Regions from separate parts of the Stenotrophomonas sp. 59 genome, predicted to be linked through region 1. Evidence: riboswitches for the same ligand, from Rfam matches in the RefSeq annotation. Region 1 holds a riboswitch; the other holds the start of a gene.
The links. Region 1 has a riboswitch for glycine ahead of QP552_RS18620 (trimeric intracellular cation channel family protein). Riboswitches for the same ligand answer to the same signal wherever they lie in the genome.
Positions count from the first base shown of each region.

Region 1 (15,931 bases):
ATCGATGCGGTTGTCCAGGCTGGACAGGGAGCCGCGGGCCAGCTGCCGGCGTTCTTCGCGGTCCCAGGTTTCCACCGCCAGCGACGGTTGCGCCTGCACGGCGTCGAGCAGCGCAGGCAGCTCGGGTTCGGGCACGGTGAACAGCACGCTGATCGGCGCGGTCTGCGCCAGCGTCACCAGGCCTTCGGCATCGCTGGTACGTACCAGGTTGCCCACGTCCAACCGCCGCAGCCCGACGCGGCCACTGACCGGCGCGGTGATGCGGGTGTACTGCAGCTGCAGGCGTGCTTCATCAACAGACGCCTGGTCGCTGAGCCGGCGGCCCTGCAGCTGGCGCACCTTGCTCTGCTGGTCGCTCAGTTCCTGCCCGGACACGTAGTTCTGCTTCTGCAGTTCGCGGTAGCGCTGCAGCTGGCGTTCGGCGTTTTCCAGCTCGGCCAGGTTCTGCTGCTGGGTGCCCTGGGCCTGTGCCAGCTTCACCTCATACGGGCGTGGGTCGATCTGCGCCAGCAGGTCGCCGGCGTTCACCTGCTGCCCTTCCTGGAAGTGCAGGCGCAGCAGTTCGCCATCCACGCGGCTGCGCACCACCACGCTGTGCAGCGGGGTGACCGTACCGACAGCCTTCAGGCGCAGCACCAGCGGCTCGGCACTGGCGCGCGCCACGCGTACCGGCACCGTCCTGCCCGTCGCATCGTCGCTGCTGCCGGCGCCGTTCCGGGGCCACAGCCACCACGCCAGAAGGCCGAAGAGGGCAAGGGCCAGCACCACCCGCAACGAGCGGGCACGGCGGAAGCGGGAATTTTCGGCGACAGACATGAGGCATCCTGTGCCCTGCGCGCGCAGGGACATGCGGGCCCGTCGGCGCGTTCACGGCACCACGGGCAGCGGGGAGGGAGTGTCTGGCGGGGCCGCGGGCGCGGCGTGGCTGGATGCCGTCGCGCGTGCGACGGGGTGACAATGGTAGCCAATCACCCCGGCCAATGCCGCATGACCATGGTCATGCAACGCACTCGGTAGTGCCGACCGCTGGCCGGCAACCTGCTGGAATCTGCGGGCGTGTGCCGTGTTGCCGGCCAGCGGCCGGCACTACCGTCAAACAATCAATGCACTTCGTCGTGATAGACGAACTTCGGCATTTCCCAGCGGTAGTGGATCGCCAGCAGGCGCAGTGCGAAGCCGCCGCCGAGGCAGCACAGGATCGCGGTGGCGTCGGCAACGCCCCAGTGCAGCAGCAACAGGTAGGCGGCGCCGGTCAGCAGCGCGATGATCGCGTACAGCTCCTTCTGGAAGATCAGCGGTACTTCGTTGCAGAGGATGTCGCGCAGCACGCCGCCGAACGCACCGGTCAGCATGCCGGCGATCAGCACGATGGGGGTGGCATGGCCGGCCTCGCGTGCGATCGAGCAGCCGATCAGGGTGAAGGCGATCAGGCCCAGCCCGTCCAGCACAAGGAAGGTGCGGCGGAAGTGGTGCATCCAGCGCGCCACCCAGGTAGCGATCAGCGCCGCGCACACGGTGAAGCCCAGGTATTCGGGATGCTTCACCCAGCCCAGCGGGTAGTGGCCGAGCAGGATGTCGCGCAGCGAACCACCACCGAGGGCGGTGACGCAGGCGATCATGACCACGCCGAACAGGTCCATGCGGCGGCGGCCGGCGGACAGCGCGCCGGTCATGGCTTCGGCGGAAATGGCGATCAGGTAGATGATGGACAGCAGCATGGGGCAGGCTCCGGGCGCGGTGGGGCCGGCCATGCGCGTATACCGCCATTGCCTGCGCAATGACGGGATGACGATGACCGGTGCCGCTCCCGCTGTCCTTTTGCCTGAGAGTTCAGCGGCGTGGGCCGCGTGCCCCTTCGGCGGATCGTCCCGGGCATGCCCGGTGACCTCTCTCCAGCTCGGCGAGTCGAATGCATGGTTGGTGGGATTCCAGCCCACCGGCCTGAGCGATCATGGGAGCCTGCGCCTTCGGCGGGCGCCAGCGCGGCGCCTCTCTCCTGCATTCGGCCGCCAGTATATCCGCTGCAGTGCAGCACGGCATAATCCCGGCATGGCCCCGTCCCCCCGCCCGTGGTTCCTGTACCTGCTCGAATGCCGTGATGGCAGCTACTACGCGGGTATCAGCACCGACGTGGACGCACGCTTCGCCGCCCACCAGGCGGGCAAGGGCGCGCGCTACACCCGGGCCCGGCCGCCACTGCGCGTGCTGGCCGTGCGCGAATACCCGGATCGTTCCGCCGCCTCGCGCGCCGAATGGCAACTCAAGCAGCAGCCGCGCGAACGCAAGCTGGCCTGGCTGCAGGCCTCGGACGCCCGGCTTCTGTAGAGCCGAGCCCGCGCTCGGCTGCTGTTCCGTCTGCCCGTTGCAGGACCCGGGCAGGGGCTCGGCCCTACGGTAGATCCACGCCCTGCGTGGATAGGCCTTGTCCATGCCATGATCGCCACACCCATCGACACATGGATCCGTCCGATGAAGAACCGCGGGATGTTGCTGTTGACTGCCTGCGTGGCCCTTCTGGCCTGCACCCAGGCACCGTCGCCGCCGCCACTGCAGCATGGGCAGATCGGCACCGCCGCTGAGCTGGCAGCTTACGGCCCGAGCACACCCGAACCGATCCACCTGCGTCGTGACCGGGTCCCTCCCGATCTGGTCGATCTGATCCCGTTCGCGGAAAAGTGGGGGATCGGCGATGACGTGCTTCGCAACGAAATGCAGGAGCGTGCCACTGACGCGGAAAAGCAGGCATTGGCGGATGCGCTGGCGGGGCGCCATGCGCGTATCACCGCCTGGTTGGACAGCTTCCCGCAGGGGCAGCCCATGTCTGAAGAAGCCGCTGCGTTCATGTACATGCAGCTGGGCACCGACGAAATGCGCCTGATGCCGTAGATCCACGCCATGCGTGGATGCGGCTTGCACATGCCATGATCATCCAGCCCTCAGCGCTGGAGACCCGGATGTCCACGATCGCCCTGCTGTTCGCCCTTTCCGCAGCCACAAGCCCCGCCGCCGACCCGGCCACCCTCGCGGCCATCGAAGCCACCTGCCATGACTACGTCGACGGCCAGCTGGAGGCCGACCCACAGCGCGTCGCCCGGTCCCTGCACCCGGACCTGGCCAAGCGCGCGGTCCTCGGTGATACACCCGATGAGCGCCTTGGCCTGCGCCGGATGTCGAAGGAAGAACTGGTCTCGTTGACGAAGCAGGGTGCGCTGAAGACCCCGAAGGAGCAATGGGACCGCCGCTGCACGGTGCTGGACGTGACCGGCAACGCCGCCTCGGTGCGGCTGGAAACACCGTGGTTCGTCGATTACTTCCACATGGGCCGCTTCGGGCAGCGCTGGGTCATCGTCAACGCATTGTGGTACCCGAAGCCGAAGGCGCAGTGACTGATGCGTGCCGTGGGCCGGGCGTGGATCGCGCTGCTTCTGCTGTTGACCTTCCTGGCCCTGCTGCCGGGCCTGGTGTATCTGCTGGGATTGGTCGCGACCGAGGGCCGGCCGCAACCTGTCGATTCCGCGCGGAGCGGCGGCGCGTGTGGTGCTGCGAGCTACGCCCACCACGTACCGATGGATCCATGGCGATTCATGGCGCGCCACGTGGGAGTGAATGCGAAGGTGAACGTGCCTGATGTCGAACTCGAAGCTTCCTGGATCGCACGCGTCCACCTCGGGCACCATCCACGCCACAGCATGCTGCGCTGGCACCTGAGCTCGGCAGCATTGACCATCTGGATCACCCGGCACTGGTCGTCACGGCAGATCGCGGGCACGGCTCGGGCCCAAGGGTACTGCCCGCCCCGACCGTCGCATGGGCGCGGATCAGACTGACCGCGCCTGCTGGGACAGGGTGCTCTGGTGATCCTGCTCCTCCTGCCTGGACCGCGCATCGGTCTGTCGATGTGCGTCATTCAGCGACTGCAGCTGCGCCAATGACGTGTCCACGGGGGTGGCAAATGCCTGCGCGGCCGGCATCTGTGCCCTGAGATGGGCCGGGTCGGACAGATCGCCCTGCACAACGAAGAGCGTTTCTGCCCTGCCGTCCTGCGAAGGCGAGGCGCCCAGCACGACATGGTCGATGCGTGTCAGCCCGGCCTCGCGGGCCAGGCAGGTCGAACTGGCTGCAAGGCGTTGCGTGTTCTCGCCGAAAGGCTGGGCCCGGCTGTCTTCCAGGTGTCGTACCGCCTCCTCGGCCTGTTGCAGCAGCGGATCGGAAAGCGCGGCACGCCGTCGCTCCGGTTGTGCGGGTTCGACGTGCAGCAGCTGTTCGGGCATCCCGTTGCGCGGGGCGCGGTTGAGGTCGATGGAGCCGTCGGCATTCTGCTGGCGATGCAGTTCCGCACGCGGTACGGTGGACCACTGGCCATCGATGAAGGCGTGGCCGCGACCGTCCCGGTTCCAGATCACCAGATCATCGCCGGAGGCGTACAGGCCGGCGGTGGCCGGCGAGTTGCCTGCCGCCTGCGGGCGGCCCCAGGCATGTGAGCGCCCGTGCTGCAGGGCATCGAGGTAGGCCGGTGCCTCGGTGTTCTGCAGGAACAGGGTCTTGATCACCTCGTAGCGATGCAGGGCCTCGGGATGTGCACGATCGGCGGCCAGCGCCACCGGGCTGGCCAGCGGGTCGGCGGAGACACCGGCGAACACGTCGCGCATCGGGTTGCCTGGCCCTGCGGCCCGCAACCGGTTGAAGACCTCGGTGCCCTTCAGGGCATGCTCAACGCCGCTTTCCAGATAGTCGGGCTGTTCCCTGCCGCGTACGACGCGGTTGGGAAGCATGCCGTCGATCCGTGTCTTGACGTCATCCACGCTGGCCAGGTCGCCGCTGGCAATCGATCGCAGAACGCCAGGATAGCGGCTCAACCCTGCCTGGTTCTCCAGCTTCATCAGCATGGTGGCGAGCTTGGCCTGGTCATCCAGCGATGCATGCTGGTACAGGTCGGTGCCGCGTAGCTGCTGCATCGCGCCGCCAGGATCCCGGCGGCCATCGCCGTGGCGGAGCAGGCGGTCGACCTGGCTGACATCGTGTGCATGCACGAACGCAACGCCGTCGCTGGACGCGAGAAAGGTGTTCAGATGGCCGCGGATGGTCCCATCCAGGGCACGCCCGTTCTGCGCCCTGATGCCGTCGCCATCGCGCTGCAGGTCGGAAACCGTCTGCTGCCGCTGGCGTGCATCAAGCTCCAGCGAGGGCTGCTGCTGGCGTGCCCAGCGCTGATAGGCGTCCACCAGCTGGGTCGCCACCTCCGGGTGCTGGCCCAGATCGGTCTGCAGTGTGCCGATGGAGAAACCACTGTTGCCCACCGGCGTCATGACATTGCCATTGATGTTGCCGGCGAAGGACAGCTGATAGGCCACATTGCGGCCGGCGTTGCTGCCCTCGGACGCCACGCCGATGGCGAAGTAGGCCAGTGTGCGCAGTTGCGCATCACTGAGCTGCGGGCGATCCTGCGGTGCCGTGCTCATGGGCTGTTCTCCCTGCCGTTGGCGGTGCGCCCACACATCTTCAGGGCTTCGCGCACGGATGCGATGAGGGCGACGTACTCATCCGCTGCAACCGGTGACATCCCGTCCGTGAGTTCGTCATCGCTGCGCGCGGCGTCCTCGGCATAGGGCGACAGTGCGGCCTGGCAGGCCGCGTTGTTTCCTGCCTCATGCTGGGCCGAAGCGATCGCCAGCCTGATGTCGGCGATCGTGCTCAATGGAAGCGTGCCCGCGCAGGACGCCTGGAGCGCTTCCAGCGTGCCGGCGGTGCCGGCGGCGGAATACGGCGCGGTCTTTTCAGCGGCCTTGCGCAGCGCGGCGGCAACGTTGTCCGTCATGCAACGGTCGCTCACCGCAAGGTAGTGTCCCTTGAATCCCCCGTTGCTGCCGCAGTAAGCGGCGCAGGCATCGGCCGTGCGCGTACCGATCTCGATTCCCTGGGCGGTAGGTTGCATCGTGAGCAGGCATTGCGCTGCGCCGGGTGCGGGATCCACCGCGACGGACTGCAGATCGTCGCCGAGCGTGCCCGCCAGGCTGCATCCGGCGCCGGAGGATTCAGTCTCCAGATGGAACTGCAGCGATGTGCTGCCAGGGCGTGCCTGCAGCAGCAGCTGTCCCCATCCTCGTTCGGTCGAGTAGGTACCGGGTGACAGGCGTGGAGAGGGTGCTGGCGAAGGGGCGGAGACTTCCGCCTGCGACTGCCCCGCAGGACAGCCGGAGAGCAGGGCGGCCGCGATCAGGGCGGGCAACCATTTCAGCAGGTCCATGCGGCTTCATTCCATGAGCGACCGGCTTACGCTAGCAGCCCGTGCGTGAAGACCTCCGGGGCCTAGCGCCTGGGCCGCCGGTCGTCCTGGTCATCGCCGAAGATGATGCGCGCGCTGCGCTGGTAGCTCCAGTACGCCACCGCCCAGTTCAGCAGCACCACGATGCGGTTGCGGAAGCCGATCAGGAAGAACACGTGCGCGGCCAGCCAGAACCACCAGGCCAGGATGCCCGACAGCTGCAGTCGGCCCAGGTGCACAATGGCGGCCATGCGGCCGATGGTGGCCAGATTGCCGTAGTCGGCGTACTTGAACGGACCGGGTTCGGGCTTGCCGTGCAGGCGCGCGCGGATGACCTCGGCCACGTACTTGCCCATCTGCTTGGCCGCGGGCGCCACACCGGGTACCGGCTTGCCGTTGGCCTGGTCCAGCGCGGCCAGGTCGCCGGCCACGAACAGCTCCGGGTGACCCGGCAGGGTCAGGTCCGGTTGCACCTGCACGCGTCCTGCGCGGTCCAGCGGCACGTCCAGCGTGCGCGCCAGCGGTGAAGCGGCCACGCCGGCGGCCCACACCACGGTGCGTGCCGGCACGAACTGATCGCCGAGCTTGAAACCCTGGCTGCCGATGTCGCTCACCGGGGTACCCGTCAGCACTTCCACGCCGAGCTTTTCCAGCTGCCGGCGCGCCTTCAGCGAAAGCACTTCCGGGAACGAGGACAGTACGCGCGGGCCCGCCTCGACCAGCCGCACCTTGGCGCTGGCCGGGTCGATGTGGCGGAATTCATTGCGCAGCGTATGCCGCGCGATTTCGGCCAGGGTGCCGGCCAGCTCGACGCCGGTAGGGCCGCCGCCGACGATGGCGAAACTCAGCCACGCCGCTTTCTTTGCCGGGTCCGGTTCGGCCTCGGCGCGTTCGAAGGCCAGCAGCAGCTTGCGGCGAAGCGCGATGGCATCGTCCAGCGTCTTCAGGCCGGGCGCATCATCGGCCCATTGGTCGTTGCCGAAGTAGGCGTGGGTGGCGCCGGTGGCCAGCAGCAGGCTGTCGTAGTCCAGCGCGCTGCCATCGGCCATGCGGATCTGCCGGGCCTGCTTGTCGATGGCCACCACTTCGCCCAGGCGGACTTCCACATTGCGCTGGTGGCCGAGGATGTGGCGCAGCGGTGCGGCGATATCCGGCGCGGACAGGCCTGCGGTGGCCACCTGGTACAACAGGGGCTGGAACAGATGATGGTTGCGGCGGTCGACCAGGGTGATGCGTATGCGCTCGCGTGCCAGGGCACGGGTGGCCCAGAGACCGGCAAAACCGCCGCCGACAACGACCAGGTGGGGAACGCGCTCACGACTCATCGACTCACTCCAGTGGGGGCATTGGGGGAAGCGCCTGGCATCTTCTCACGGCGACCGCCTGTCACGTCAGCGCCCGCGTGGATCGGCGATACTCGGGTTCAGGCAACCGCCCGCGAGGAGTCCATGAGCGAACCGGAAAAGCGCATCGCCCTGTTGATCGACGCCGACAATGCGCCGGCCTCGAAGATCGACGAAGTGCTGGCCGAAGTGGCCCGCTACGGCGTGGCCAACGTGCGCCGCGCCTACGGCAACTGGAAGAGCCCGCGATTGAAGGGCTGGGAAGCCGTGCTGCACGAATACGCGATCCGCCCGATCCAGCAGTTCGCCTACAGCAAGGGCAAGAACGCCTCGGACATGGCGATGGTGATCGATGCCATGGACCTTCTGTACGCGCGCAATCTCGATGGCTTTGCCATCGTCTCCAGCGATGCCGACTTCACCCCGATGGTGATGCGCCTGCTGACCGATGGCGTGAAGGTGTATGGCTTCGGCGAGAAGAAGACGCCGGAACCCTTCGTCAATGCGTGCTCGAAGTTCACCTATCTGGAGGCGCTGGGCCAGACCCATGCCAGCGTGCCGGATACCGAACAGGCATCGAGCGAACAGGCATCGAACGAGCCGGTGGCCAACGACGATGCGCGCCCGCGCAAGAGCGGTGCGGAAATGCGCAGCGACACGCGGCTGGTGAAGATGCTGCGCCGCGCGGTGTCCGCGGCCGAGGGCGAGGATGGCTGGTCGCACCTCGGCCCGGTCGGCAGCCAGATCGGCAACCAGGCGTCGTTCGACCCGCGCAACTACGGCTACGGCAAGCTCAGCGATCTGCTGGCGGCGATCGGCCTGTTCGAACTGAAGAAGGATGGCAAGTCGTCCTATGTGCGCGCGCTGCCAAAAAAGAACCGGTAGCGCCGGGCCATGCCCGGCGGACGGCCAACACGGTCATTCCGCACGCATATCTCCACCCGATCAGGCGTATCGTTGCCGCTCGCATTGCCAGCAAGGAAAACCCGCATGTTGAAGATCTGGGGCCGTCGCAATTCCAGCAACGTCCGCAAGGTGCTGTGGTGTGCCGAGGAGATCGGCCTGCCGTACGAGTCCATCGAAGTCGGTGGCAGCCACGGCGGCACGCAGACGCCGGAATACCAGGCGATGAATCCCAACAGCCTGGTGCCGGTGATCGAAGACCACGGCCTGCCGCTGTGGGAGTCCAATGCCATCGTGCGCTACCTGAGCGCGCGCTACGCGCTGGGCACGCTGTACGCTGAAGACCCGATGGAACGCGCCCAGGCCGAGAAGTGGATGGACTGGAGCACCTCGCGGATGGCGCCGCTGTACAGCGACCTGGTCTGGGGCATCATGCGCACCGCACCGGCCGACCGCGACGAATCGCGGATCAATGCGGCCATCGTGCGTGCCGGGGACTATCTTGCGATGGCTGATGCAACCCTGGCCAGGCAGCCGTGGCTGTCGGGCGATACGTTCGCGATGGGTGACATCCCGCTGGGCTCGCAGATCTACGCGTGGTTCGAATTGCCGATCCAGCGCCCGGAGCTGCCGCACCTGGCCGAATGGTACGCCCGCCTTCGCGAGCGTCCCGCCTACCAGCGCGGCGTGATGTCGCCGCTGACGTAAGCGCTGGCGTTCCGGATAGCGGTGACCCCGCGGGTAGCGCCGGGCCATGCCCGGCGAACGCGGTGTACGAAGGCCCGCCGGGCACGGCCCGGCGCTACCGTGCGATGGGCCTCAATACAGATCCGTCGGATCCACATCCAGCGACCAGCGCACCTTGCGTGCTTCCGGCAGCGCGTACAGCTGTGGCACCAGCTGCCCGAGCACGCCGTGCAATGGCGGCCGCTGCACGGCAGACAGCAGCAGCTGCGTGCGCTGGTAGCCGGCCCGCCGCGGCATTGGCGCCGGCATCGGCCCGTAGGCCTCGACCACGTTCTGTTCGCCCAGCAGGTGCCGCGCTGCCAGCAGGAACGCGTTGGCATGCTCCACCTGCTGCGCCTCGGCGCGCATCAGCGCCAGGTGCGCGAAGGGAGGGAATCCGGCGGCCTGGCGCTGGTTCAGTTCGGCCTGCGCGAAGGGGTGGTAGCCACCGCTGACCAGGGTTTCCAGCAGCGGGTGCCCCGGGTGATGTGTCTGCAGCCAGACCTCGCCCGGGTCGCGTGCGCGTCCGGCGCGACCGGCGACCTGGATCAGCTGCTGCGCCAGCTTCTCGCTGGCGCGGAAGTCGGCCGAGAACAGGCCCTCGTCGATGCCGACCACCACCACCAGGGTCAGCTTGGGCAGGTCGTGGCCCTTGGCCAGGATCTGCGTGCCGACCAGGATGCCGGGCTGGTCGCCCAGTTTCGCCAGCTGTTGTTCCAGTGCATCGCGGCGTGACGTGGTGCCGCGGTCGATGCGCACCACCGGGAAATCGGCGAAGGCGGCGGTGAGATGTTCTTCCAGGCGCTCGGTGCCGATGCCCTGCGGTTGCAGCGCCAGGCTCCCGCACGCGGGGCATGCCAGCGGCGCTGGCTGCCGCGCGCCGCAGTGATGGCATTGCAGGCGACGGCCACCGCCATGCACGGTCATCGGCGCATCGCAGCGGTTGCACGGTGCGGTCCAGCCGCAGTCGTGGCACAGCAGCACCGGTGCGTAGCCACGGCGGTTCTTGAACACCAGCACCTGCTGGCCGCGCTGCAGGTGCTCGCCGATACCGGCCAGCACATCGGCCGAGAGGCCGTCATGCAATGGCCGCTTGCGTACATCAAGGATGCGCACGCGCGGTGGCCGCGCATCACCGGCACGCTGCTTCAGGCGCAGGTGGGTGTAGCGCCCGGCATAGGCGTTGTGCAGCGTTTCCAATGAAGGCGTAGCGCTGCCCAGCAGCACCGGGATGCCCAGCGTCTTGGCCCGCACCAGGGCGAAATCGCGTGCGTGGTAGCGGATGCCATCCTGCTGCTTGTAGCTGCCGTCATGTTCCTCGTCGACGATCAGCAGGCCGGCCTGCGGCAGCGGCGTGAACACCGCCGAGCGGGTGCCGACGATGACCCGCGCTTCGCCGCGGGAGGCCGCTGCCCAGACGCGCGCGCGCTCGTTGTCGTTCAATCCCGAGTGCAGGGCATGCACGGCGATGCCGAGGCGGCCGCGGAAGCGTGCCAGGGTCTGCGGGGTGAGGCCGATTTCCGGCACCAGCACCAGCGCCTGCTTGCCTTGCGCCAGGCAGTGGATGATGGCCTGCAGGTAGACCTCGGTCTTGCCGCTGCCGGTTACGCCATCCAGAAGGAACGGTTGGAAGCCCTCGACTGCGTTGATCGCCGCCACGGCCTCGGCCTGGTCCGGGTTGAGGGTGGGGCCGGGCAGTGGCTGCGCGTGCTGCGGCGCCACGCTCAGCGCCACGCGCTCGGCCAGTTCCCGCTTGGCGAGGCTGCGCGCGGCGGTGCGCCAGTCGTCCATGCGTTCGCCCAGCACGTCTTCATCGACGATGGCGTCGGCCAGCAGTTCGGCCAGCTGCCGGGGGCGGCTGCCGGCACGCAGTTTTTCGCGCTGGGCGCGCCCTTCGGCGGTCAGCTGCCAGCCCCAGTGATGGGTGTCGGGCAGGGCGTCGCCATGGCGCAGCGGGCCCGGCAGGGCGGTGCTCAGCACCTCGCCCAGCGGTGCATGGGTGTAGCGCGCCAGCCATTGCAGGCTCTGCCACAGCTCGCCCTGCAGCAGCGGTTGCGGGTCGCACCAGGCCAGGGCCTGGCGCAATCCCTGGCCGTCATCGGTCTGGCCGTGGCCGGCCACCACGCCGACCAGCTCGCGGTTGCCGAACGGCACCTTCAGGCGGCAGCCGACCGCGACCGTGGGGCCATCGCCCTCCGGCGACAGGTAGTCGAACAGGCGTGGCAGCGGGACGGGCAGGGCGACCTGCAGGGTCGGAATGGGTGAAAGCATCGGGCCAGTGTAACGGGCCATGCGCGCGCGAATGGCAGGGGGCAGAGGCGGCCGGGGAGCCCCCGTTGAATCATAAATGTCACCTAAATATCGGTGTCCATTGGAGATTCAGTCTTATCCACATGTTCTGTGGATAACGTTGTGCGTTACCGGTCGACGGGAACGCAGGAGGCCGATGGCGACGAGCTCACGCTTGGGTTGGTCAAAAAATCGCCACACTTCAAAGTCATTCAAAATCAACAACTTGAGTGTGAAACATTGCTGAAACAGAGTGAATTCAGCTGGATGCCGCAGTTTTCCCCGGGGCGGGCGTGGTGCTGTGCACAACCTGCAGCACGAAGTGCCTTTGGGCGCAAGTCCTACGGGTGCCGATGGGCTGCCGCTATCATGCTGGCAGACCTTTGGAGTGACCGATGACGGCTGTGCCCGCCCCTGTTTCCTCGACCGCGGCCGGCGCGCTGTCGGCGTTCCTGCGCGGCGTCGAGCGCCGCGCCCTGGTGGTGGCTGAGCTGCAGTGCGGCGACGCCGCGCGTGCCGAGCAGACCCTGGTGGCGGTGATGCGCGCCTTTGCCGCGGTCGCCAGCGACCTGCCGATGGCGCAGTGGCCGACCCGCTTCTGGACCCTGCTGGGCCAGCGCCAGGCGCTGCGCGAGCCGGTGGGCGGCCAGTGGCTGCCGCCGTTGGCTGTGCTGGGCGAGATGGGGCCGCTGCCACGCTTGGCACTCCTTCTGCGGGTGGGCGGCAGTCTGGACGAGGGCATCGCCATGCGCGTGCTCGACCAGGACGAAGCGGGCTACCAGCACCTGCTGGCCGATGCCTGCCCCCGCGATGCACACGGCCAGCCCGATGCGTCGGCCTGGCGCCAGCTGGCCGAACAGGTGCAGCTGCGCATCCGCGACCTGCCGGCCAAGCGCCTGCAGCAGCTGCAGCAGCCGGCTGCACCAGCCGCCAGCAATGAAGCTCCCTCGACCAGTTGGCGCGCACCGCAGCGCGATGATCGTGCGGCCGCCCAGGGCAAGCGGCGGCGTCCCAATGCCAGGCCGCGCTGGCGCGGTCCGGCGATCCTGCTGGTGACGGTGGCGGTGCTGTTGGCCGCGGCGCTGGGCTGGCGCTACTGGCAAGGACATTCATCCGGTAGCGATGCTCCACTGCCGGAAGGTGTCGTGGGTGAAGCTGGCCCGGTCACGGTGGAAGCGCTTCCGCCGAGCAAGGTCAACGCTACGCCGGATGCGACCCCGGCCCAGGCCTCCGACGACGCCACGATGCTGGCTGACCGCGACTATCCGCTGGTGGCTGATGCCGATCTGTATGCCTGGACCGCCGCCGGCGGCCCGTTGCCGGTGGATGAATCGCAATCCAAACCGAGCCGGCCGGAGCCGGCCAGCGCTACGCTGGAAACGGCTGCCGCCGATGAATAAGACGCTGTTCGCCAGCCTGCTGCTGGCCCTGCCGCTGTCGCTGTCCGCTGCGCCGCAGACCTTGAACGTGCCATTGCCGCCGCCGGTGCCGGCCACCTCATTCGCCGCGCCAGCCCCGCCGGCCGCGCCCGCATCGTTTGCCCAGCTCGATGCTCCGCAGCAGCGTCAGCGCCGAGCCGACTACGCGGCCTGGCGCGCCCTGCCGGAGAGCGAGCGGGAGCGCATCCGGCAGGCTGCGGCGCGGTTCAACGCGCTGCCGGCGGACCAGCAGCAGCGTCTGCGCCAGCAGTTCCAGGCGCAGGACCAGGCGTTCCGTGAAGGCTGGCGGCTGGGCCCGCAGCTGGGACTGGAGTTCCCCAAGCTGCACGGCCTGTTCGGCTTCGTGCCACCGGAACAGCGCGAGGCCGCGCTGGCCGTGCTGCGCCAGCTCAGCCCGGCGCAGCTGGCCCAGCTGACCCTGGTCGCGCAGCGCACGCCACCGCAGGAACGTGACACGGTGCGTGGCGCGTTCCTCGCGGTGCCGGCCGCCGAGCGCGACACCTGGCTCAAGCGCCAGGCTGGCCAGTAAACCCGAAGGCGTAGCGTCGACGGGTAACCTCGACAGGGTAGAGTCGACTGTCAGTCGACTTCCGCGCGCAGCGCGGGGTTTTCGCGGTCCTGTATGAAGAGCAGTCGACTGACAGTCGACTCTACAGGGGGGCGTCTTTTCCGGTAACGCGATCGCAACGCGTGATGCCGAGGCCTGCCGGAACCCAGCATTCACGCCATGTCATGGGAATGCGCGCGCTGCGCGCGTAAGATGACCGGCCGCAACCCGGTGCCTGTGCCCTTCGCGCGCAACCGTAGTTCGCGTCAAGCACCTTATGTCTACTGCAACCTCCACGCCGCGCTTCAGCAAGGAAGTCGGCGCCACCGGTCTGCTCGCCCTGCCGCTTGTGCTCGGGCATGTGTCCACCGGTCTGATCTCCTTCGTCGACAACGTGATTGCCGGCCACCACGCCACCGCGACCCTGGCTGCGGTGACCATCGGCACGGCGCTGCTGTGGCTGCCGATGCTGATCCCGATCGGCACCCTGATCTCGCTTACCGCATCGGTGTCGCAGCTGCATGGCGCCGGCCGCGAGCGCGAGATCGGCCCGCTGTTCCGCCAGGCACTGTGGCTGGCGCTGGGCCTGGGCCTGATCATGTTCACCTTCCTCACCGTGGTGCCACCGCTGCTGCCGGCCTTCGGCATCGCGCCGGACATCGTGCCGGGTGCCACCGCGTTCCTGCATGCGGTGCGCTGGGGTGGCCCTGCGTTGACCCTGTACTTCTGCATGCGCTACCTCAGCGAGGGCATGCACTGGACGCTGCCGACCATGCTGCTCGGCTTCGGCGGCCTGCTGGTGCTGGCACCGATGGGCTACGTGCTGGCCAACGGCAAGCTCGGCTTCCCGGAAATGGGCGCCGAGGGCCTCGGCATCGCCTCGGCGGTGATGATGTGGCTGCAGGCCATCGCGTTCGCCACCTACCTGTGGTTCACCAAGCGCTTCGCCCACCTGCAGCTGTTCTCGCACGTCGAGGGGCCGCGCTGGAAGGCGATCTGGGAGCTGCTGCGCACCGGCCTGCCGATCGGCATCACCGTGCTGATGGAAGGCGGTCTGTTCATCGTCACCGCGCTGCTGATCGGCCGCCTCGGTGCCAATGAAGCGGCCGCGCACCAGATCGCGATCAACGTGGCGCAGCTGTGCTTCATGATCCCGATGGGCGTGGCCGAAGCCACCACCGTGCGCGTCGGCCATGCGGTTGGCCGGGGCGATGGTTTCGGCGTGCGCCGTGCGGCGTGGGCCGGCTACGCGATCATCATGGGCACGCAGACGCTGTCGGCGGCGGTGCTGCTGTTCGGCCACGATGCCATCGTCGGTGTTTACACCAACGACCTGGCGGTGGCCGGCCTGGCCTCGACGCTGCTGCTGTACGCGGCCACCTTCCAGTTCCCGGATGGCATCCAGGTGCTGTCGGCCGGCGCGCTGCGCGGCCTGAAGGACACCCGCGTGCCGATGTTCATCGCCATGTTCGCGTACTGGGGCCTGGGCATGCCGCTCGGCGCCGGGCTCGGCCTGGGCCTGGGCATGGGCCCGCAGGGCATGTGGATCGGCCTGATCGTCGGCCTGACCGCCGCCGCCATCCTGATGGGCTGGCGCCTGCGCCGCAGCAGCCTGCGCATCGGCCAGTCGATGCTGTCCTGACCTCCCGTTCCCGCCACCCTCCGTGGCGGGCGATCCCCTGACTTGTGTCCGATGCCGCATCACGCGGCACCGGCTATGCTGGTACCACGGCAAGAAGCCATCCGGAGCGCTCCATGAATCAACCCGTGCCCCCGCTGCCCCCGGCGCGTCGCAACCCCGTCGCCAGTTTCTTCATCGGGCTGTGGGACGTCATGAACTTCACCCGCCGGTTGATCCTCAACCTGGTGTTCTTCGGCCTGCTGTTCCTGCTGCTGGTGATGTTCGTCATCGCCGCCGGCATGGGCGCCGGTGCCAGCAAGTCGCTGCAGGACCGCACCACCCTGGTGATCGCGCCGGAAGGCCGCCTGGTCGAGCAGTTCAGCGCCGATCCGGTCAGCCGCGCGCTGGCCAAGGCGGTGGGCGACAACGGCGCCGAAGAGATCCAGCTGCGCGACCTGCTGCGGGTGATCGAGTCGGCCAAGGAAGACAAGAAGATCGAGCGCGTGGTGCTGGAGCTGGACAAGCTGCAGCCGTCGGGCTTCGCCTCGCTGCGTGAAGTCGCCGCCGCGTTGCAGGACCTGCGCGCGTCCGGCAAGCAGCTGGTGGCCTACAGCGAGAGCATGGGCCAGTCGCAGTACCTGCTGGCCGCACAGGCCGACGAGGTCTACCTGGACCCGATGGGGTCGGTGGTGCTCGAGGGCCTGGGCCGCTACCGCCAGTACTTCCGCACCGGCCTGCAGGACAAGCTGGGCGTGGACGTGCACCTGTTCAAGGTGGGCGAGTACAAGTCCGCGGCCGAGC
Region 1 covers NZ_CP127408.1:4,042,036-4,057,966, reverse strand. The annotation lists gene QP552_RS18625 (MdtA/MuxA family multidrug efflux RND transporter periplasmic adaptor subunit) at 1-816, opposite strand, end outside; gene QP552_RS18620 (trimeric intracellular cation channel family protein) at 1,101-1,718, opposite strand; glycine riboswitch at 1,803-1,906, opposite strand; glycine riboswitch at 1,920-2,009, opposite strand; gene QP552_RS18615 (GIY-YIG nuclease family protein) at 2,050-2,325, shown strand; gene QP552_RS18610 (hypothetical protein) at 2,470-2,886, shown strand; gene QP552_RS18605 (nuclear transport factor 2 family protein) at 2,955-3,386, shown strand; gene QP552_RS18600 (hypothetical protein) at 3,390-3,827, shown strand; gene QP552_RS18595 (XVIPCD domain-containing protein) at 3,819-5,459, opposite strand; gene QP552_RS18590 (hypothetical protein) at 5,456-6,244, opposite strand; gene QP552_RS18585 (NAD(P)/FAD-dependent oxidoreductase) at 6,307-7,587, opposite strand; gene QP552_RS18580 (NYN domain-containing protein) at 7,711-8,490, shown strand; gene QP552_RS18575 (glutathione S-transferase) at 8,596-9,216, shown strand; gene QP552_RS18570 (primosomal protein N') at 9,328-11,505, opposite strand; gene QP552_RS18565 (hypothetical protein) at 11,919-12,923, shown strand; gene QP552_RS18560 (DUF3106 domain-containing protein) at 12,916-13,491, shown strand; gene QP552_RS18555 (MATE family efflux transporter) at 13,787-15,151, shown strand; gene sppA (signal peptide peptidase SppA) at 15,265-15,931, shown strand, end outside.

Region 2 (15,931 bases), 710 kb from region 1:
AAGTACTGCACCGATGCCAATGATCCGAACTCCTGCCGCCAGCTTGGCGAGCTGGAGCAGGTGCTGGCACGCAGCCGCGACTACGACAAGCAGCTCGATGCGTGGCAGGGCTGGCACAGCACCACCAAGAGCATGCGCGGCGACTACCAGAAGTTCGTCGGCCTGGTGAACGAAGGCGCCAAGGGCATGGGCTTCACCGATGCCGGCCAGATGTGGCGCAGTGGCTACGACATGCCGCCGGAGCAGATCGGCCCTGAAACCGATCGCCTGTGGGAGCAGGTCAAGCCGATGTACGAACAGCTACACTGCTACGCGCGCGGCAAGCTGGACAAGACCTACGGCAAGGACAAGGCCGAAGTGGGCAATGGCCTGATCGCTGCGCACCTGCTGGGCAACATGTGGCAGCAGGACTGGTCCAACCTGTGGGACCAGCTGGAACCCTACCCTGGCGCCGGCAGCCTGGACATCACCGCGGCGCTGGAAAAGCAGTACCAGACCAACCTGAGCGCGGCACTGGCGAAGGCCGGCGGCAAGGATGCCAACGTGGCCGCCCAGTACAAGGCGCAGCGCGAGGCCGAACTGCGTACCGCCAAGCAGATGACCGAGCGCGCGCAGGACTTCTACGTGTCGCTGGGCATGCCGTCGCTGCCGCAGTCGTACTGGGAAAAAACCCAGTTCATCAAGCCCGATGACCGCGACGTGGTCTGCCACGCCAGCGCCTGGGACATGAACATGGAAGGCGATGTGCGCACCAAGATGTGCATCAAGCCGAACGAAGAGAACTTCACCACCATCTACCACGAGCTGGGCCACATCTATTACGACCTGGCCTACAACCCGCTGCCGCCGCTGTTCCAGGGCGGTGCCAACGATGGCTTCCACGAAGCGATCGGCGACACCATCGTGCTGGCGATGACGCCCAAGTACCTCAGCTCGATCGGCCTGGTCGATGCGCCGACCGAGAGCCGTGAGGCGGTCATCAACAACCAGATGCGCATGGCGCTGTCGGGCGTGTCGTTCCTGCCGTTCGGGCTGATGATCGATCGCTGGCGCTGGGGCGTGTTCGACGGTTCGATCACCGCCGACAACTACAACAAGGCGTGGTGGGACCTGAAGGCCAAGTACCAGGGCGTGGCCCCGGCCAGCACCCGTGGCGAGGAGTTCTTCGACCCGGGCGCGAAGTACCACGTGCCGGGTAACACCCCCTACACCCGCTACTTCCTGGCGCGCATCCTGCAGTTCCAGTTCTACAAGGGCCTGTGCGACGCGTCGGGCTACAAGGGCCCGCTGCATGAGTGCACCTTCTACGGCAACAAGGAAGCCGGCCAGAAGTACTGGGCGATGCTGAGCAAGGGTGCCAGCCAGCCGTGGCAGGCCACGTTGAAGGAGCTGACCGGTACCGACAAGCTCGATGCCGGCCCGATGATCGAGTACTTCACGCCGGTCAACGAGTGGCTGAAGCAGCAGAACGAAGGCCAGATGTGCGGCTGGCAGGCCAACGCGGCCCCGGCGGCGAAATGAAAGAAGGGGCGGGTCCGCGAGGATCCGCCCCTGATGTTTCCGGTAGCGCCGGGCATGCCCGGCGGCTCTTCATCGCACCGCTGCGCTCGCCGCGCATGGCCCGGCGCTACCCACGGCGGATCAGCTGTTCTTCTTCGCTGCCATCGCTGCGGCCAGCTCCGCCTTGAATTCCTCGAAGGTCTGGCCCTTCTCCTTGGCTTCGGCCTGTGCGGCATCGCGCAGTGCGTCGGAGTACACCAGGCGCACCGGCGTGCCATTGCGTTCGTGCAGCTCACCGGCCTGCATGATCAGCGCCAGCACCTGCGCCGCGCTCTCGCTGTGGCCGGCAATGCGGCCATCCATGCCCAGCACCCATTCGCCGTCACGGCGCACGACTCCGGCCAGCAGGGTGCGCTGTGCATCGCGCAGTTCCGCATGCGGCTCCACCGGCGAGGCCTGGGCAGCGGCCTTGTTGGCGGCCTGCTTTTCCTGGCGACGGCGCTGGTCGCGGCGGGTCTTGGAGCTGGTGGACATGGTGCGGTACCGCTGCGAAAGGGGGGCGCAAGGATAGCGCACCCCACCCGCCACGCCGCTTCACACCCCTCAGTCCAGCACTTTGCCGTGCCGCCAGTAGCCCATGAAGGTGATCGCGCGGCGGTCCAGCCCGCAGTCGCGGACCAGGTGGCGACGGATCGCCATCACCGCCCCCGCCTCGCCTGCCACCCAGGCATACAGCGGCCCGGCCACGCTGGCATCGGCCTGCTCCCAGAGGATCTGCGCGTCGACATCGATCTCCTCCAGTTCGTCACCAGCAGACACCGCCGAGGCCGCTGCCAGCCGCGACTGGACCGCCTGCAGCAGCGGCTGGCCGTGGGCCGCCTGTCCGCGTGGCAGCCAGACCAGCTCGGCCGTGTCCGGCGCCTTCAGCGGCACCGCATCGCCGGCCTGCGCCACTTCCAGCAGCGCCAGCGTGCGTGGCGGATCGGCCAGCGCGGCCAGTTCCTCGAGGATGCCAGCCACTGCCGGCAGCGCGGTTTCATCCGCCACCAGCAGCACCTGGCCGACACCCGCCGGCGGTTTCCATTCCCAGCCTTCGCTGCTGTCGGCACAGTCGGCATCGGGGGCCAGCAGCACTACGCGGTCGCCCGGCCGCGCGTGGATGGCCCAGCGCGAGGCCGGCCCCGTCTCGCCATGCAGCACGAAATCAACGTCGACCTCGCCCTGCTCGGCACGCAGCTGGCGGATGGTGTAGGTGCGCATGGGCGGGCGCTGATCGTCCGGCAGCGCCCGGTAGCGCGGATACCAGTCCTCGCCGCTGGGCACCTGCGGCACGTCCTGGCCGGGCAAGGGGAAGAACACCTTGATGCGCTGGTCCGGGCCTTCGGTCTTCATCCGCGCCACGTCGGCACCGGTGAACACCATGCGGTCCAGGGAAGGGGAAAGAACGCGGCGCTCCTTCAGCGCCACCTCGAACAGGCGGTAGGTCTGCTGCGCAGCCATGGGGGAACCTCATGCAACGACATCGGATCGGCTGGCTGTCGTGCATCCACGCACCGGCTGGCTGGAGTCCCCAGCCTAGTCCGGTCGTTCCTCGCCGCAAGCGTTGCTGGCATGACCGCCCACCCTACCCCTGCGCGCTGCTCAATGGCCCGTGCAGGCTGCCTGCGCCGCGCGTTCACGCTGGTGTTCCCAGTACCAGAACACGAAGCCGGCGCCGAAGAACGCGGCCTGGCCCAGTGCCAGGTGCAGCGGGCTTGCACTGAGCAGCGGCGACACCACGCCGGCCACCACCGTACTGATCATCAGCTGCACGAAGGCCTGCAGCGACGATGCCAGGCCACGCTGGTGCGGGTACATGTCCAGCACCGCCAGGGCCAGGATCGGGAAGATCAGCGACATGCCCATGCCGCCGAGGAAGATCGGCAGCACCGCCCACGGCAGCACGAACTGCGGCGACAGCGCCACGTAGCCGACATTCAGCAGCGCCGACAGCGCGCACAGGCTGAAACCGATGGCGACCTGGCGGGTGGGCGTGGTGTGCCCGGCCATGCGCCCGGACAGGAACGAGCCGGTGGTCATGCCGCCGATGGTGGGAATGAACAGCCAGGCGAAGCCCCCCTCGCCCAGGTGCAGGTGCTGCATCACGAACACCGGCGCCGAGGAGATGTACAGGAAGATGCCGCCGAAACCGATGCTGCCGGCCAGCGCCAGGCGCAGGAAGCGCGGGTTGAAGCCGATGCGCACGTAGTCACGCATCAGCACCCGTGGCGACAACGGTACGCGTGCCTCGACCGGATGGGTTTCCGGCAGGTAGCGCGCGGTAGCCGCCAGCAGCACCAGCGCGAACACCACCAGGAACCAGAAGATCAGCGGCCATCCGGCGCCGCTGAGCAGGATCCAGCCACCGATGATCGGCGCGATCGCCGGGGCGATGCCGAACAGCATCGACACCTGGCTCATCAGCCGCTGTGCGTCATGGCCGTGGTACAGGTCGCGGATCACCGCGCGGCCGACGATCATGCCCACACCCGCCGACAGGCCCTGCAGCGCGCGGAAGGCCAGCAGCGTGCTCAGGTCGGTGGACAGCGCGCAGCCGACCGAGGCGCCGACGAACACCACCAGGCCACCGAGGATCACCCGCTTGCGGCCCCAGGCATCGGACAGCGGGCCGTGCGCCAGGCTCATCAGGCCGTAGAACAGCAGGTACACGCTGATGGTCTGCTGCACCGCCACCTCGTCCACCGCCAGGCGCTGGGCCAGCTGCGGGAACGCCGGGAAGATGGTGTCGATCGAGAACGGGCCGAACATGGCCAGGCCGGCAAGCAGCAGGGCCATGCGGCGGGTGGAGGGAGCAACGGCGGCGGTCATGGAGGAAGCGTCCGGCAGGGCCATGCGGGGCACGCACGGCGGGCGCCGGTCCCGCTGCACGGGGACGGCGCCAGATGAATTCGGGTATCCGCCCATCATAGGCGGGGATTGCGCCCGGCGCCATGCAGCACTGCACAAAACGCACGCCCGGGCCATCGGCCATTCAGGCGCGGCGACCTGGGGCGGAGGCGGCCGCCGCGCCCGCAACGGGCTATAATCGGCGGGCAACACGGTGGGAGAAGCGGAACACCGCTGCCGAAGGCGCAACGCCCGTAATCGCTCAGGCCCGATACCACCCGTAACACAACTCTGGAGAGACCGGTTCGATCCGGCGCCGAAGGGGCACGAAGCTGCGGTTTTCCGCGCTTTTAAACTCTCAGGCAAAAGGACAGAGGGGCGCCCCGCAGACCGCCGACCGGCGGCTTGTGCCCGTGCGTGTGCCCTTTCCTGACGGATCCTTCGCCATGTCCCAGAACACCCCTTCCCTGCGTGAGCTTGAGCACCACAACGCGTTCGTCGAGCGCCACATCGGCCCCAACGACGCCGAGATCGCGCAGATGCTCGATGTCGTCGGCCACGCGTCGCTGGATGCGATGACCGATGCCATCGTGCCGGCCAAGATCAAGTCGCCGGCGCCGCTGGCGCTGCCGGAGTCGATGACCGAAGTGCAGGCACTGGCGAAGATCCGTGCGATCGCCGACAAGAACACCGTGCTGCGCAGCTTCATCGGCCAGGGCTACTACGGCACCCACACGCCGAACGTGATCCTGCGCAACATCCTGGAAAACCCGGCCTGGTACACCGCCTACACCCCGTATCAGGCGGAAATCTCGCAGGGCCGCATGGAAGCGCTGATCAACTTCCAGACCCTGTGCGCCGACCTGACCGGCATGGAAATCGCCAACGCCTCGCTGCTGGACGAAGCCACCGCCGCTGCTGAAGCGATGACCCTGGCCAAGCGTTCGGCCAAGTCCAAGTCGGACACCTTCTTCGTGCACGACGCCGTGCATCCGCAGACGCTGGAACTGCTGCGTACCCGCGCCGAGCCCATGGGCATCGTGCTGCGCGTCGGCACCCCGGCCGAAGCGCTGGAAGCGGAAGCCTTCGGCCTGCTGCTGCAGTATCCGGATACCTTCGGCCAGGTGGGCGACTACAAGGCGCTGGTCGATGCCGTGCACGCACGCGGCGGCCTGGTGGCCGTGGCCACGGACCTGCTGGCCCTGACCCTGCTGGCCGCCCCGGGCGAATGGGGAGCGGACATCGTGGTCGGCAACAGCCAGCGTTTCGGCGTGCCGTTCGGCTTCGGTGGCCCGCACGCCGCCTTCATGGCCTGCCGTGACGCCTACAAGCGCTCGATGCCGGGCCGCCTGATCGGCGTTTCGGTCGATGCCCAGGGCAACCCGGCCTACCGCCTGACCCTGCAGACCCGCGAGCAGCACATCCGCCGCGAGAAGGCGACTTCCAACATCTGTACCGCGCAGGTGCTGCTGGCGGTGATGGCCTCGATGTACGCCGTTTACCACGGCCCGGAAGGCCTGACCCGCATTGCCCGCCGCACCCATCGCCTGGCTTCGATCCTGGCCGCAGCGCTGCGCAATGCCGGCGTGCAGGTTGGTGGCGACTTCTTCGACACCCTGCATGTCACCGGCGTGCACGCCGATGAGATCCATGCCAAGGCCCGCGCCGCCGGCTACAACCTGCGCGCGATCGACAGCGACTCGGTCGGCATCAGCCTGGACGAAACCACCACCCGCGCCGACATTGTTGCCGTGGCTGCCGTGTTCGGTGCCGCGCTGGATGTCGATGCGCTGGATGCCAGCACCGCCGATGCGCTGCCGGCCGGCCTGCTGCGCCAGTCCGCGTTCCTGACCCACCCGGTGTTCAACACCCACCACAGCGAGCACGAACTGCTGCGCTACCTGCGCTCGCTGGCCGACAAGGACCTGGCGATGGACCGCACGATGATCCCGCTGGGCTCGTGCACGATGAAGCTCAACGCCACCGCCGAAATGATCCCGGTGACCTGGCCGGAGTTCTCGCAGATCCATCCGCTGGTGCCGGCCGACCAGGCGCTGGGCTACAAGGAACTGATCGATACGCTGGAAGCGATGCTGGTCGAATGCACCGGCTACGACGCGGTCAGCCTGCAGCCGAATTCCGGCGCGCAGGGCGAGTACGCCGGCCTGCTGGCGATCCGCGCCTACCACCGCTCGCGCGGTGAAGGCCACCGCGACATCTGCCTGATCCCGGATTCGGCGCACGGCACCAACCCGGCTTCGGCACAGATGTGTGGCATGAAGGTCGTGGTCACCAAGACCGATGCCAACGGCAACGTCGACGTCGAGGACATCCGCCTCAACGCCGAGAAGTACAGCGACCGCCTGGCCGCGATCATGATGACCTACCCGTCCACGCACGGCGTGTTCGAGGAAGAAGTTGTCGAGATCTGCGAGATCATCCACCAGCACGGTGGCCAGGTGTACACCGACGGCGCCAACATGAACGCCCTGGTGGGCGTGGCCAAGCCGGGCAAGTGGGGTTCGGACGTTTCGCACCTGAACCTGCACAAGACCTTCTGCATCCCGCACGGCGGCGGCGGCCCGGGCGTCGGCCCGTGCGCGGTCAAGGAGCACCTGGCACCGTTCCTGCCGGGCAAGCTGGGTGACAACGGCCCGGTCGGCATGGTCAGCGCCGCCAGCTTCGGCAGCGCCTCGATCCTGCCGATCAGCTGGATGTACATCGCGATGATGGGCCGCGAAGGCCTGCGCAAGGCCACCCAGGTCGCGCAGCTCAACGCCAACTACATCGCCAAGCGCCTGGCCCCGCACTTCAAGACCCTGTACACCGGTCGCAACGGCCTGGTGGCGCATGAGTGCATCCTGGACGTGCGCCCGCTGGAGAAGACCAGCGGCATCGGCGCCGAGGATGTGGCCAAGCGCCTGATCGACTTCGGCTTCCATGCCCCGACCCTGAGCTTCCCGGTGGCTGGCACGCTGATGGTCGAGCCGACCGAGAGCGAATCGCTGCACGAACTGGATCGCTTCATCAGCGCGATGATCCAGATCCGCGAGGAAATCACCGCAATTGAAGACGGCCGCCTGGACCGCGAGGACAACCCGCTGAAGAACGCGCCGCACACTGCGACCGCGGTGACCGCCAGCGAGTGGACCCACGCCTACCCGCGTGAACTGGCTGCATTCCCGCTGGCCAGCCTGAAGCAGAGCAAGTACTGGCCGCCGGTGGCGCGCGTGGACAACGTGTACGGCGACAAGAACGTGATGTGCGCCTGCATCCCGGTCGATGCCTACAAGGACGATGAAGTCGAGGCATGATCGACAAACGGCCCGCGCAAGCGGGCCGTTTTTTTTAAAGAGTGTGGACCAAGGTCCACACCCACCATGATCCGATCACGGGTCCGGCATCTGCCCCAGGCTCAACTGCCACGACACCCCGAAGCGGTCCTGCACCCAGCCGTAGCGGTTGCTGAAATCGTAATCGCCCACCGGCATCAGCCAGTGCCCACCCTCGCCCAGCACCCGCGCGGCGCGCTCGAACTGCTCGGCACCGGAACACTCGACGAACAGCGAGATCGACGGGCTGAAGGTGAAGTCGTGCACGTCCAGGCTGTCAAAGCACAGGTAGTGGGTGCCACCCAGCAGGAAGATGGCCTGGCGGACCTGCCCGGGCACGCCGGCGCCGGCGCCGGCGCCATCGGGATGGCGTTGCAGGGCCAGCAGGCGGAAATCGGCAAAGGCTTCGGCGTACAGGGCCAGCGCGGCCTCGGCCTGGCCGGTGAACATCAGGAAGGGACGGCTGCGCAGCATGCGGTACTCCCGGTCGACGGGCCGATGACGGCCTATCTGCACACAGTGCCACGCGGAATGTGTGCCCGCTGTAGAGCCGAGCCCATGCTCGGCCGGCGACCACGCAAACAGCAGCCGACCACAGGGTCGGCGCTACAGAAAACTCGGCGACCGCAGCCGACCGTGGGGTCGGCTCTACCCGATCAGGCCTCGCGCATGCGCCGGGCGATGGCGCTGCCGGCGGCGATGGTAGCGGTCAGCGCCACCATCGACAGGAACTGCAGGCGGGTGTGCGACTCGCTCAGCAGAAGGCCGAAGATCAGCGCCAGGATCGCCAGCGCGCACACCGTCAGCCACGGGAAACCGGCCATGCGGAACGGCAGGCGGGTGCCCAGGCGATCCGCGCGGCGGCGCAGCACCAGCTGCGAGACCAGCGACAGCGTCCACACCAGCAGGCAGGTGGAACCGACGATGTTCAGCAGCACCGGCAGCACCCGGTCCGGGAACAGCAGTTCCATCACGGTGGCGGCGAAACCGAACAGCACGCTGGCCAGCACGGCGATGACCGGCACCTGGCGCGGGTCGGTCCAGCCCAGCACGGCAGGGGCTTCACGACGCTGCGCCAGCGAATACATCATGCGCGAGGCGCCGTAGAGGTTGGCATTGAGCGCCGACAGCAGCGCGATCACCGCGATCAGGGTGATGGCGGTGCCCGCGCCCGGGATACGGGCGATATCCAGCACCGCAGCGAACGGCGATTTCAGCGCCTCGCTGGTCCATGGCACCACAGCGATGATCACGCTCAGCGAGCCGATGTAGAACACCAGGATGCGCCAGGCCACCGTGCGGATCGCACGGGCAATGCTGCGTTCCGGGTCTTCGGTCTCGGCAGCAGCGACGGCCACGATCTCGGTGCCGCCAAAGGCGAACACCACCACCAGCAGCGCGGCACCGATGCCGGCCAGGCCCTTCGGTGCGAAGCCACCGTGTTCGGTGAAGTTGCTCAGGCCCGGCGAGGTCACCTGCGGCAGCCAGCCCATCAGCAGCGCCACGCCGATGGCGATGAAGGCCAGGATCGCCGCGACCTTGAGGATGGCGAACCAGAATTCGAACTCGCCGAAGTTCTTCACCCCGAGCAGGTTGATCGCAGTGAAGAACAGCATGAAGGCCAGCGCCGCCATCGGTACAGGTACCGCTGGCCAGACGGTGGCCAGCAGACCGGCCGCCCCCACCGCTTCGGCAGCGATCACGATCACCAGCTGCACCCACCACAGCCAGCCCACGGTGGCACCGGCGGTGGCGCCCATGGCATCGGCGGCATAGACCGAGAACGCGCCACTGGTCGGTTTGGCCGCCGCCATTTCGCCCAGTGCGTTCATCACGATGATCACCAGCGCGCCAGCGACCAGATACGACACCAGCACCGCCGGACCGGCCGCCTGCACGCCCACGCCCGAGCCGAGGAACAGGCCGGCGCCGATGGCGCTGCCCAGGCCCATCATGATCAGCTGGCGGGGCTTGAGCGAATGTCCCAGGCGGGACGGCGAAGCGGTCGGAATCGAGTTGGGCATCGGCGGGGCTGGCGGCGGGCTACAGGGGCGACACCTTACCCTGTCCCATGCCCGCGGGGATAGGCACAGCGCAGCAGGCCGCTCAGGCCAGTGCGGGCTCGCCGACGTTGCCGCCGATACGGGCACGGTAGGCGCGCGGCGAGAAACCGGTTTCAGCCTTGAACTTGCGGGTGAAGGCGCTCTGGTCGCTGAAACCGCAGGCCTGGCCGATGCTGGCGATGCTCTCGTCACCGTGCAGCAGGTGCATGGCCATCTGGATCCGCAGCCGGGTCAGCACCTGCTGCGGGGTCATCTGGAACACCTTGCGGAAGCTGCGCTCCAGCTTGGACAGCGAAAAGCCGGTGATGTCCAGCAGGGTCTGCATGCGCACGTTCTCGGCGTAGTGCGCGTTGAGGTGGGCCAGTGCCAGCCGCAGCTGTTCGTACTGGGTACCCAGGCTGTCCTTCTGGCCAAGGTCGCGGGAAATGCCGATCAACCCCTCGATGGCCCCATCGACCACCAGCGGGCGCTTGCAGGTCAGGCACCAGCCCGGTTCGCGGTTGGCGAACAGGTGCAGCTCCATCAGGTTCTCGATGACCTCACCGGACAGCACGCGGGCGTCCTGATCGACGTAGTCCGCACTGAGGCCGGTCGGGTAGATTTCGGCCGCCGTGCGCCCGATCACGTCCTTGCGCGCGCGCAGGCCCAGCCGCCGCAGCATGGTCTGGTTGACGTGGGTGTAACGCCCCTGAAGATCCTTGATGAAGAACAGCACATCCGGGATGGCGTCGAACAGGGCTTCGATGTCGGCGGGCTCGACTCGCATGCGGCAAGCATAACCGAGGCCCCTTGCCGGTGCGATCACCCTTGCGGGACTTGCGCTTAACGCTGCCAGGCCCACCGTGGGGGCAGTTCCTGCCGGAGACCGGTCATGCCCCGCGGTGACAAGTCCGCCTATACCGAAAAGCAGAAGCGCCAGGCCGAGCACATCGAGGACAGCGAGCGCGAGCGCGGTGCCAGTAAAAGCACCGCCGAACGCATCGCCTGGGCCACCGTGAACAAGCAGGATGGTGGTGGCAAGCGCAGTGGCAGTGGGCGCAAGGTGGTGAAGAAGGCGTCGGCCCGCAAGACAGCCACGAAGAAGGCAACAAAGAAGACGGTGGTCAAGAAGGCCAGCACCCCCGCCTCGCGTAGTGCTGCTGCGAAGAAGGCGGCGAAGACCCGTGCGGCAAAGAAGACCGTGCGCAAGGTGGCGGCAAAAAAAGCGGCACGTACCCGCGCCCGTGGCTGAGAGCATCGTTCAGGTCGGCAGCGCCCGCACCCACGCGGCAACTTCGGCTGCCGCGGCATCAGCGCGCGCCTGCAGCAGCAGATGTGGTCCCTCCAGCGACACATGGCGGGCATCGGGCAACAGAGCCTGCAGCTCGGCCACACTGGGCGGCCACAGCAGGCGGTCCTGCCGGGCATGCAGGCATAGCGTCGGCAACACGAGTTCCGGCAGCAGTGCACGAACGTCCACCTGCAGTGTCGCCGCAGCACGTTGGCGCAGGGTTGCAGCCGGTACCTGCGTGATTGCCAGGCCCAGCTCGCGCAGGTTCGCGCGCGTCCGCCACTGCCCCAGCAGCAGCCGGGCCATCAACGCGAGTGGCGGCAACGGCCACGCCGGAGCCAGTATCCGTGCGCTTGCCGCAGGCAGCGGCACCGGCCGCCGTGCGAAGGTCGTACTCAGTACCAACCCACGCAATCCAGGCAGCCCGGCCGCCGCCAGTTCGATGGCCAGTGGCCCGGCGAACGATTCGGCCAGCAGCACGAAAGGAGATGCGGGAAGCTGCGGGCGCAGGATCGACGCCAACGTGGTGTAGTCCTGTTGCCCCCGCGCGGGCAACGGCAGCACCTGCATCTGGACGCCTCGCGCCTGCATCGCCTCCACGAAGTGTGCCGACAGCAGGCTGGTGCCATCCAGGCCCGGCAGCATCACGACCGGCAGCATCACAGCATTCATCACGTTGATCACCCTTCAGGTTTCTTCGCACGGCTCCCTGCCTGCAGCTTCACTCATTGGCTCGACCCAAGGAAGTGCACGGCGGCGCACGCGGCGCTACGCTGGTGGTCCCGACGGAACGGACAAGGCGGCATGCGCAAGCCACGCTGGCTCAGCTGGACCGGCATTGCCATATGCACACTCTATCTCGCGCTGACCGCCTGGCTGGTGCTCGATGCCCAGGCCAACAGCGATCCCAAGAGTGTCTACATCCTCATGCAGCTGCCGGTGATGCTGCAGACCGCAGCACTCGACGTCATCGGCATGGGTGGGTGGCTTTCCGGAAAGACCTGGACGACCGTCTACCTTCTGGTGATGCCCCCTACCCTGGCCGTGCTGTATGCCGTGGGGGCCATGCTCGGCAGTGTTCTTGAACAATGATGACGGTGTGCCCCTCTGTCTGGGCAGGCAATGGAAATACGGCCGCCCAAGGCGGCCGCATTCCTGTCACCGGGTCAGCAGCCTGCTCAGGCTGCGCGACGCGACACGGCTGAAGCCGCTGCGCCTTCCACCCTGAACACCGACACCGACGTGGTCAGTGCATGCGCCTGCTCCTCCAGCGCGCGGCTGGCCGCGGTCGCTTCTTCCACAAGTGCGGCGTTCTGCTGGGTCACCTGGTCCATCTGCACCACCACCTGATTGACCTGCTCGATACCGGCCGCCTGTTCCTTACTGGCTGCGGCGATGTCGCTCATCAGCTGGGTGGTGCGCGAGCTGGCCTGGGCCACGCGCGCGATCGCGGCTTCGGATTCAACGGTCACCGCCAGGCCACTCTTCACCTTGGCAGCGGCGTCTTCGATCAGTTCCTTGATCTCCTTGGCAGCGACACCGGCACGCTGTGCGAGCGTGCGTACTTCGCTGGCGACCACGGCAAAACCACGCCCCTGTTCGCCTGCACGCGCAGCTTCCACGGCAGCGTTCAGCGCCAGGATGTTGGTCTGGAACGCGATGCCGTCGATCACCGTGGAAATCTCCGAGATGCGCGCCGACGACTGGTCGATCTCACCCATGACCGACGCCATCTGTGCCATCGCCTGCTCGGTCTCGCGTACCGCGGCACCGGCGGCATGCGCCTCACTGTCGGCCTGTCGCGCCAGTTCGGCATTCTGGCGCACGGTGGAGGTCAGTTCCTCCATCGATGCAGCAGCTTCTTCCAGATTGGCGGCCTGCTGCTCGGTGCGGCGCGACAGGTCGTTGTTGCCGGCAGCCAGTTCCTGCGCCGCGTTGTTGATGCTGTCGGCAGCCACCTGGATGCCACGCACAATGCCGGTCAGCTGCGCGGTAGTGGTGTTGGCGTCGTCGCGCATGCGCGCGAACACACCGTCGTACTCGCCGTCCATGCGTGCGGTCAGGTCGCCGTGCGAGATTGCACGCAGAACATCGGAGACATCGGCGATGCTGGCCTGCGAACTGGCCATCATGCCGTTGAGGTGCTCGACCATCGCCTTGAACTGGTACTGGAACGCTGCGGCATCGCCACGCATGCTGAAATCACCGGCGCGTGCGGCGCGGGCCAGTTCATCGATCTGCGCGTTGATCGCCATCAGGCTCTGCTTCACCGCCGCCAGGGTGCGGGTCAGCGTGCCCTTCTCGCCCGGGTAGTCCGGCAGGTCACGGCTGAGGTCACCGATGGCGTAGCGCTGCATCACCTCGGCCATCAGCAGCTCCACCTGCACGTGCGATTCGACCAGGCTGTTGGTGGCCTGCACCATGCGGCCGAAATCACCGGGGAACGCACTGGCGTCCATGCGATAGCGGATCGCACCGGCCTCATGCTGCTCGGCCATCTGCAGCTGCGCGCCGATCGCCGCCTGCACGCTCTGCCGCACGCTGGCCATCGCCTCGCCCAGCTGGGTCAGTTCGTCACGGCCACCAAGGCGGAACTCCTGGTCCAGTTGGCCCTTGGACAGGCGCTCGGCCAGGTTCACCGCGCGGGCCAGCGGGCCGGTCAGGCTGCGGCCGATCATCACCGAGGCACCGATGCCCACCAGCAGCGCGACGCCGCCCAGCACCAGCAGCTGCAGTAGGCTGCGCTCGCCCAGGCGGATCGCCTCGGCGGCGGCGTTGCGGCTTTCCTTCTCTTCGAAGTCCACGCCATCGGACAGCGCCTTGTTCCAGCCATTGGCCGCTTCCTGCACCGGGCCCAGGGTCAGCGCCACGGCGCCGGGGTAGTCACCCTGCTCCATCAATTCGCTGGTCTGCTTGTTGAGCGGGCGCGCGACGGCACGCTTGGCCGCGATGGTTTCCGCGATGGCCTTGCCCTGGGCGTCGCTGGGCAGCGCTTGGTAGGCGGTCCAGCTGGCCTCGTAGCGCTTGACCAGATCGGCGATGCGCTGCTCGTCGTGACCGCGGTCTTCGCCCTGGCGGATCAGCATTTCGCGGCGCACCACCATCATCTGGTTGTTGGCATCGAGCATCTGCGACAACAGGCGCACCTTGGCCACGCTGACGTCGACCACCTGCTGCATCGCACGCTTCTGCACGACACTGGCGGTGGCGCCGGTGGCCACCACGGCGGCAACCAGCAGCAGCAACAGGCCAAAGCCCAGCCCAAGACGCCAGGCAACCCTGACATTCCTCAAGTAGTTCATCGGTACATCCAAAACGGGGGGATGCGCCCCTATCGGCAGCTTTGCGCCATGGCTTGATGGCAGCAATGCCATCCATCCGGGTACGGTTCAGACAGGTGATTGCCGATGTGAACCAACATCCGCGTTGGCGTTGCGTAGAAACACGAGGATGAAGAACACCGAGTGCATGGTCCCAAGAATTGATTCGACGATCACCGCCCACTTCCCAAGATCCGACTTCGGCACCATGTCACCGAATCCCAACGTCGTGAATGTCGCCGCGGAGAAGTACAGCGAGTCGATGAGACTCCCAATCGTCCAGCCTGACTGTGCGGCCGGACCAGCCCACGGGAACCTGGCGTAGTAGAAGGCAAACACACCGATGAGCATCGACGATGTCATCACATAGAGCAGGGGAGCAAAGATCCCATCCTTTTGCCGATAGCGCAGGCGGCTATTGGTGACATAGGCCATCAGCGCATAGCCCGCCAGCAGAAGCCCCAGCCCGATCAGCGCGGCGAGTTCCTGGGAACCGAATTGCATTACTTTCGCAGGTAGCATCGCCAGCATCATCAATGCGCCTGATCCAAGGATCCCTAGCCCTGCCTTGCGATCGATGCGCTTCCAATGATCGCAAACCCGTCTCATGATCCTGTTCAATCACCCCCTCCACTCTTGATGTTCATACATCCAAGATCGGCCGGGCCAGGTAACTCTTGAGATTTCAGTAGTCGCCGCCATTGAAATCGCATAACGAAAAAGCCCCGCTTTCGCGGGGCTTTTCCTGTCACCTACGCCGGGCATGGCCCGGCGCTACCTCAGGCGAACGGATCCTGCAGGACCATGGTGTGGTCGCGGTCCGGGCCGGTGGAGACGATGCTGATCGGGCAACCGGCCAGCTCTTCCAGCGAACGCAGGTAGGCACGGGCGGCCGGCGGCAGCTCGTCCCAGTTGGTGATGCCGTGGGTGTTCTCGCTCCAGCCCGGGAACTCCAGGTACACCGGGGTGCAGTCTTCCCAGCCCTGCGCGTCCAGCGGCGCGTACTCGGTACGCTTGCCGTTGTATTCGTAGGCGATGCAGACCTTCAGCTTTTCCATGCCATCCAGCACGTCCAGCTTGGTGATGCACAGGCCACTGATGCCGTTGATGGCCACGGCGCGCTTCAGCGCGACGATATCCATCCAGCCGCAGCGACGCGGACGGCCGGTCGAAGCGCCGTACTCGGCGCCGCGGTCACGGATGCCCTGGCCGACTTCGTCGTCCAGTTCGGTCGGGAACGGGCCGCCGCCGACGCGGGTGGCGTAGGCCTTGGCGATGCCCAGAACGTAGTCGATCGAATCGGCGCCAACACCGGAACCGGCCAGCGCGCCACCGACGGTGGTGTTGGAGCTGGTGACGTACGGGTAGGTGCCGTGGTCGATGTCCAGCAGCGCCCCCTGCGCGCCTTCGAACAGCACGCGCTTACCCTGCTTGCGCAGGTCGTGCAGGATGCCGGCCACGTCGGACTTCATCGGCTGCACGTACTCGCCGAAGGCCAGCGCTTCGTCGAAGGTCTTCTGGAAATCGACCGCATCGGTGTTCAGGTACTTGGTCAGCACG
Region 2 covers NZ_CP127408.1:3,335,088-3,351,018, forward strand. The annotation lists gene QP552_RS15515 (M2 family metallopeptidase) at 1-1,521, shown strand, start outside; gene QP552_RS15520 (hypothetical protein) at 1,642-2,034, opposite strand; gene QP552_RS15525 (siderophore-interacting protein) at 2,104-3,000, opposite strand; gene QP552_RS15530 (multidrug effflux MFS transporter) at 3,142-4,368, opposite strand; glycine riboswitch at 4,668-4,770, shown strand; gene gcvP (aminomethyl-transferring glycine dehydrogenase) at 4,833-7,700, shown strand; gene QP552_RS15540 (VOC family protein) at 7,776-8,192, opposite strand; gene QP552_RS15545 (amino acid permease) at 8,375-9,742, opposite strand; gene QP552_RS15550 (AraC family transcriptional regulator) at 9,825-10,547, opposite strand; gene QP552_RS15555 (hypothetical protein) at 10,653-11,012, shown strand; gene QP552_RS15560 (alpha/beta hydrolase) at 11,022-11,723, opposite strand; gene QP552_RS15565 (hypothetical protein) at 11,856-12,143, shown strand; gene QP552_RS15570 (methyl-accepting chemotaxis protein) at 12,230-14,353, opposite strand; gene QP552_RS15575 (potassium channel family protein) at 14,441-14,992, opposite strand; gene QP552_RS15580 (adenylosuccinate synthase) at 15,151-15,931, opposite strand, start outside.
Region 2: another riboswitch for glycine. It lies ahead of gcvP (aminomethyl-transferring glycine dehydrogenase); the one in region 1 lies ahead of QP552_RS18620 (trimeric intracellular cation channel family protein).